Regions from separate parts of the Streptomyces sp. NPDC099050 genome, predicted to be linked through region 1. Evidence: predicted binding sites of a transcription regulator. Region 1 holds the regulator's gene; the other holds the start of a gene.
What was found. The regulator HspR, encoded in region 1, represses chaperone genes until heat shock. The targets are predictions, from matches to a motif close to TTGAGNNNNNNNNNCTCAA.
Positions count from the first base shown of each region.

Region 1 (3,403 bases):
GTCCGTCGCCCTCGCCCAACGGCTCCACCCGATCGAACGCGAGATCCAGGACCGCCGGCGGACCGCCGTGGATCTCACCGACGCGTTCGAGCCGTTCCTCGCCCTCAGCGCCCGGAGCCCCGCCAACACCCACGCCATCACGGTGCTGGAGGGATTCGACCAGATCAACGCCGCCATCGACCTGGCCACCTCCGAGTGTCACACCGAGGCCCTGACCGTCCAGCCGGGTGGCGCACGGCCGATGTTCAGCCTCAGCCAGTCCCTGGAGCGCGCCTCGCCGATGATCGACCGCGGGGTGAAGATCCGTACGCTCTACCAGCACACCGTGCGGCACAGCCAGGGCACGCTCGCCTACGTGGACAGGATCTCGACGGGCAAGGTCGAGATCCGCACGCTGGAGGAACTCATCGAGCGTCTCATGATCTTCGACCGTACCGTGGCCTTCATCCCCGCGAGCCATGATCGGCGCGTCGCCCTGGAACTGCGGCACCCGGGGCTGATCGAGTACCTCATCAAGGTGTTCGAGCAGCTGTGGCGCAGGGCCGTACCCCTGAACGACAAGGTCACGTACACGCACAGCCCGGACGGGATCTCCGGCGTGCAGCGCTCCATCGCCCACCTCCTCATCGAGGGGCACGTCGACGAGGCCATCGCCCGGCGCCTGGGCATGAACGTGCGCACCTGCCGCGCGCACATCGCCAAACTGGCCACCGCCCTGGGCAGCGGCAGCAGGGCCCAGCTGGGATACCTCATCGCCGAGTCCGGCATCCTGCACGACTCGGGCCCCGCGGACGCCGAGGGCCTGCCCTAGGCCCCGCCGAGGGCTCGGACGGGCCCCGCGGACGCCGAGGGCCTGCCCTAGGCCCCGCCGAGGGCTCGGACGGCCCGCGGGGCGGATGCGGACGGCGGACGCACGCGGAGGCCCCGCCCAGGCCCTGCGTGAAGGGTTCGGGCGGGGCCTCTGTGCGCATGCGCCGGATCAGCCCAGCGGCCGCTTCGGCGTCGGGCGCCAGACGACCAGGGCGCTGCCCGGCTGCGGAGCCTGGTACGGGACCAGGTCGCGCCGGTACGAGGCGTGCACCTGGGCCTCGCGCTGCTGGAGGACGGCGGCGGCGCCGTCGACGGCCGTCGAGAGCTCGGCCACGCGCTGCTGGAGCGCGGCGACCTGGTTCTCCAGTTCGATGATCCGCTTGATGCCGGCCAGGTTGATGCCCTCTTCCTGGGACAGCGCCTGCACCGTGCGGAGCAGTTCGATGTCACGGGCCGAGTAGCGCCGGCCGCGCCCGGCCGTACGGCCCGGGGAGACCAGGCCGAGGCGGTCGTACTGGCGCAGCGTCTGCGGATGCAGGCCCGAGAGCTGGGCGGCCACCGAGATCACGTAGACCGGGGTCTCGTCGGTGAGCTGGTACTGGCTCCTACGGCGGCCGTCCATGTCATGCTCCCTTCGCGGACTCGAACAGCGCGGAGCGCGGGTCCTCGGACTCCGTCGCCTCGCGGTACAGCTCCATGGCCTCGCGGGCCTTGTCGTTCAGCTCGGTCGGAACCGCGACCTCCACCGTGACGAGCAGGTCGCCGCGGGTGCCGTCCTTGCGGAGCGCTCCCTTGCCGCGGGCCCGCATCGTGCGGCCGCCGGGGGTGCCCGGGGGCAGCTTCAGCGTCACCGAGGGGCCGTTCAGGGTCGGGACCTTGATGTCGGCTCCCAGGGCCGCCTCCGCGAACGTCACCGGAACGGTCACCGTGAGGTTGTCGTCCTTGCGGCCGAAGACCGGGTGCGCGTCCACGTGCACGACCACGTACAGGTCTCCGGCCGGGCCGCCGCGCTCGCCCGGAGCTCCCTTGCCGCGCAGCCGGATCCGCTGGGAGTCGGAGACCCCCGCCGGGATCCGGACCTGCATGGTGCGGGAACTGCGGGCCCGCCCGCTGCCCTTGCAGATGTCGCACGGGGTCTCGGCGATGAGGCCGCGGCCCTTGCAGTCCGCGCAGGGGTCGGTCAGCGAGAAGCCGCCGCCGCTGCCGCGGGACACCTGGCCGGTGCCGACGCAGGTCGGGCACACGCGGGGCGTGCCGTTCTTGTCGCCGGTGCCCGAACAGGCCTTGCAGGGGGACTGCGAGGACATCCGGAGCGGGACCGTGGCCCCGTCCACCGCCTCCGTGAAGGAGAGGGTGACCTCCGACTCGATGTCCTGGCCGCGGCGCGGCTGGGTACGGGTGCCCGCACCCGCGCCGGCGCCGCCACGGTTGAACAGGCCGCCGAAGACGTCGCCCAGTCCGCCGCCGCCGAAGCCGCCGGCCGCGCCGCCCTGCTGCTGGCCTCCGAAGAGGTCGCCGAGGTCGAAGTTGAACGAGCCGCCGCCCCCGCCGGGACCGGGGCGGAAGCCGCCGTTCCCGAACAGGGCGCGGGCCTCGTCGTACTCCTTGCGCTTCTTCGCGTCACCGAGGATGTCGTTCGCCTCGGAGATCTCCTTGAAGCGCTCCTCGGCCGAGGTGTCGCCCTTGTTGGCGTCCGGGTGGAACTCACGGGCGAGCTTCCGGTACGCCTTCTTGATCTCGGCCTCGGTGGCGTCCTTCGGGACACCGAGAACCTTGTAGTAGTCCTTCTCGACGAAGTCCTTCGTGCTCATCCCCGGTGTCCCTCCTCTCGCGCTTCTTCTTCTACGTGTCGTGCAAAGGGCGCCGCAGCGTCAGCCCTTGTCGGGGGCATCCGCGTCCTTGTCCGACGCCGACTCGCCCTCCGCCGCCTCGGACTTCGGCGCCGCGCCCGGCTGGGGCTCGGCCACCGCGACCCGCGCGGGACGGATCGTGCGCTCGCCGATCCGGTACCCCGGCTGCAGGATCGCCACGCAGGTGTCCTCTGTGACGTCCGGCGCGTACGAGTGCATCAGGGCCTCGTGGATCGTCGGGTCGAAGGGCTCGCCCTCCTTGCCGAACTGCTGCAGGCCCATCTTCGCCGCGGCGGTCTCCAGCGATTCGGCCACCGACTTGAAGCCGCCGACCAGCTCGCCATGTTCCCGCGCCCGGCCGATGTCGTCCAGGGTCGGGAGGAGTTCCGTCAGGAGGGACGCGACCGCGATCTCCTTGACGGCGATCCGGTCCCGCTCCACCCGGCGGCGGTAGTTCTGGTACTCCGCCTGGAGGCGCTGGAGGTCCGCGGTGCGCTCGCCGAGCGCGGTACGGGCCTGGTCCAGCTGGGCCAGGAGAGCGATTTCCTGGACGCCCTGTGCTGCTGCGGAGTCCCCGGCCGGGGCCGCGGCCTCCTCCTTGGAGGAAGCTGCGGCCTTCGGCTCGGCGGCGTCGTCGTCAGGCGTGCCGTCGGCGGGGACTTCGGGCTTCTCGTCGAAGCCCGGGGTCTCCTCCGACATCAGGCAGCGCCGCCCTTCGGCTTCTCGTCGTCCACGATCTCGGC
Region 1 covers NZ_JBIWAE010000011.1:39,716-43,118, reverse strand. The annotation lists gene ACIQV3_RS19725 (helix-turn-helix transcriptional regulator) at 1-811, shown strand, start outside; gene ACIQV3_RS19720 (heat shock protein transcriptional repressor HspR) at 980-1,432, opposite strand; gene dnaJ (molecular chaperone DnaJ) at 1,434-2,621, opposite strand; gene grpE (nucleotide exchange factor GrpE) at 2,682-3,359, opposite strand; gene dnaK (molecular chaperone DnaK) at 3,359-3,403, opposite strand, start outside.

Region 2 (3,403 bases), on a different contig from region 1:
GATCTCGGCCTCGTCGCGGACCCCGCCCAGGGCCACGCGGACGAACTTGCGCCCCATGGCGTGGGCCACGGACTCCCCGAGGGAGGTCTTACCGACGCCTGGAGGGCCTACGAGCGCCAGCACGGCCCCGCCCCTGCGCCCGCCGACGACGCCCATCCCGCGCTCGGAGCGGCGCTTGCGCACCGCCAGGTACTCGGTGATCCGGTCCTTCACGTCGCTCAGCCCGGCGTGCTCCGCGTCCAGTACGGCGCGGGCGCCCCGGATGTCGTACTCGTCCTCGGTCCGCTCGTTCCAGGGCAGTTCGAGCACGGTGTCCAGCCAGGTGCGGATCCAGGAACCCTCCGGGGACTGGTCGCTGGAGCGCTCCAGCTTGTCGACTTCCTTGAGGGCGGCCTCCCGTACCGTCTCGGGCAGGTCGGCGGCCTCGACGCGGGCCCGGTAGTCGTCGGACTCCTCGCCCTCCTTCTCCCCGCTGAGCTCGCGCAGTTCCTTGCGCACGGCGTCGAGTTGCCGCTTGAGCAGGAACTCGCGCTGGACCTTGTCGACGCCGTCCTGGACGTCCTTGGCGATGGACTCGGCGACGTCCTGCTCGGCGAGGTGGTCGCTGAGGTCCTTGACCGCGAGCTTCAGCCGGGCGACGGGGTCGGCCGTCTCCAGCAGTTCCACCTTCTGCTCGACGGTCAGGAACGGGGAGTACCCGGAGTTGTCCGCGAGCGCCCCGACCCCCTCGATCTGCTGCACCCGGTCCACGACCTGCCAGGCCCCGCGCTTCTTGAGCCAGCTCGTGGCGAGCGCCTTGTACTCCTTGACGAGCTCGGCGACGGCCCCGGGCAGCGGATCGGGGACGACCTCGTCCACCGTCTCGCCCTCGACCCAGAGCGCGGCCCCGGGACCGGTCGTCCCGGCCCCGATGCGGACCCGGCCGCGGCCCCGGATCAGCGCCCCGGGGTCCCCGTCGGAGAGCCGCCCCACCTGCTCCACCGTCCCGAGCACCCCGGTGCCGGCGTACTTCCCGTCGACCCGGGGGACGAGCAGCACCTTCGGCTTGCCCTCCCCGGCGGCGGCCTGAGCGGCCTCGACGGCACCGCGCACCTCTGCGTCGGACAGGTCCAGCGGAACGACCATCCCGGGCAGCACGACCTCGTCGTCGAGCGGCAGCACGGGCAGAGTGAGCGTTACGGACGTCGAAGCCATGATGTTCCCTCCGGCAGTGAAGTTGAGCTATGCCGACTCAATGCACGCGCGCCCCCCAATGTTCCCCAACCCCCGTTCGCCCGGGGCGAACAGCCTTCATCGGGTCCCCCGGCTGACGCGCGTGCGGAGGAGCGGCGCCCTTGCCCTTCGCGTCCTTCGCGTCCCGGCGCGGCTCAGGCCGCCGAGACGACGATGTCGCCCGAAGAGGTCAGTACGGCGAGCCTGGCGGTCGCGGACGGGTCCGCGGGGACGGTGATCTCGCGCTCGCCGGAGGTGGTGGAGACGTCGAGGGCGTACGGGGCCGCGGGAACCTTCACCTTGGCGTCGCCGGAGCCGGTCCGCACGGCGACCGAGGCCGGCGCCTTCGCGAAGGCCAGGCGGACGTCGCCGGACTCGGAACGGGCGTCCGCGCCCGGCCCGGCGAGCTCCTCGGCGGCGATCGAGCCCGAGGAGGTACGGACCTTCAGCGGGCCGGCGATCCGCTCGGCCCGGACCGGGCCGGAGGAGGTCGTGACGTCGGCGGCGGCCACGCCCGCCACCGTGACGCTGCCGCTGGAGCTCCCGGCGCGGACCGTCGCGGAGGCCGGCACCTCCAGCCGGTAGTCGACGGAACAGCGGCCGGAGCACTCGCCGTTGGTGAGGGTCAGGACGCCGCCGGAGATCCGCTGGGCGGGCTGGGGCACGGTGTCGCCGCGGTAGTGGACGGTGCGGCGGACGGTGACGCCCGGGCCGGATCCGGCGACCACCTCGATGGATCCGCTGCCCGCGTCCGAGACGTCGACCGCCGTGACGGCCTCCACGACCGTGGCATCGGCGCTCGCCGTCTTCTCGTGGCCTCCGCGCGCGACGAGCGAGCCGAAGGAGCAGCCCGTGAGCAGGAGCCCGGCGGCGAGGGCCGCGGCGGTGTAGGTGGCGGTGGCCTTGGAAGTGGCCGTGGCCTTGGCCGTGGTGCCGCGGGGGTGCGTCTTCGTGGTCATGGTGTCGATCGTGCCCGTGCGGCGACCGCGGGGGCATGGTGCACGTCCCCGGCTCCGGGGTGGGGTTAACCCCCGGCCTCACGGACTCCCGGGGCCGACCGCCGGAATCCGGCCGGGGCGGCTCAACTCCCTTCCACGACCGGCCTGTCCGGGGACGGTACGCCCCATTCGCTCCAGGAGCCGTCGTACACGGCGAGTTCCCCGTACCCGGCGAGTTCCGCGCCGAGGGCGAGCACGCAGGCGGTGACGCCCGATCCGCAGCTGAAGTACAGCCGCTCCCTCTCGCCCGCCGCCGCCCCGAAGGCCGTACGGAGTTCGGCGGCGGGGCGCATCAGGCCGTCGGGGCGCTGGAGTTCGCCGAAGGGGAGGCTGACCGCGCCCGGCATGTGGCCGCCGCGCAGGCCCGGGCGGGGTTCGGGGGCGGCGCCGGCGAAGCGCTCGCGGGTCCGGGCGTCGAGCACCGCGGCGGCCGGGTCGGCCAGGGCCGCCGAGACGGTGGCGGCGTCCACCAGCAGCCCGGCGCGAGGCCGGGCCGTGAAGGAGCCGCGCGGGCCCGCGTAAGCCGGTCGGTGCTGCTCCACCGGCCGCCCTGCGGCGAGCCACGCGGGCAGCCCGCCGTCGAGGACGGCCGCCCGGTCGAAGCCCATGGCGCGCAGCATCCACCAGGCGCGGGCGCTGGAGTAGATCCCGGCGCCGTCGTACGCGACGACCGTGCTGCTGTCGTCGACGCCGAGGGCGCGCATCGCCTCGGCGAAGGCGGCGGGTCCGGGCATGGTGTGCGGGGCGGCGGCGGTGTGGTCGGACAGCGCGCCGTCGAGGTCGAAGGGGCGGGCCCCCGGAATCCGCCGGTCCGTGTCGCGGTGCGCCCCGACGGAGGCGTCGAAGACGACGAGGCCGGGCATCCCGAGCCGCTCCGCGAGCCAGCCCCCACCGACGAGCGGGCCGGGCGGCACGAGGCCGCGGGAAGCGGGGTTCGCGTGGGAATGGGCGTGGGAGTGGGCGTGGGCTGCTTCCATGAGGCACCTCCGACAGGATCCGACGGGGCCCGGCACGGTCGGCGCCCCATCGGCCATCCTCTCCCCCGCGTCCCCGCGCCCCGCGAACACCCCCCGCCCCGGGCGCAGGTTGCCCCGGCGGGCGGCCTCCGCGCCCCGGGTCGTTCAGCGGGCCGGCATCCCCCGTGCGGGCTGTCCAGCACCATGGCCAGTGAACCGGCGGCAAGGTGGTCGTGA
Region 2 covers NZ_JBIWAE010000006.1:336,773-340,175, reverse strand. The annotation lists gene lon (endopeptidase La) at 1-1,194, opposite strand, end outside; gene ACIQV3_RS13660 (DUF4097 family beta strand repeat-containing protein) at 1,368-2,171, opposite strand; gene ACIQV3_RS13655 (sulfurtransferase) at 2,294-3,073, opposite strand.
Region 2: lon (endopeptidase La) is a predicted target of HspR. The motif match lies at 1,217-1,235, and genes of this name have one in related genera.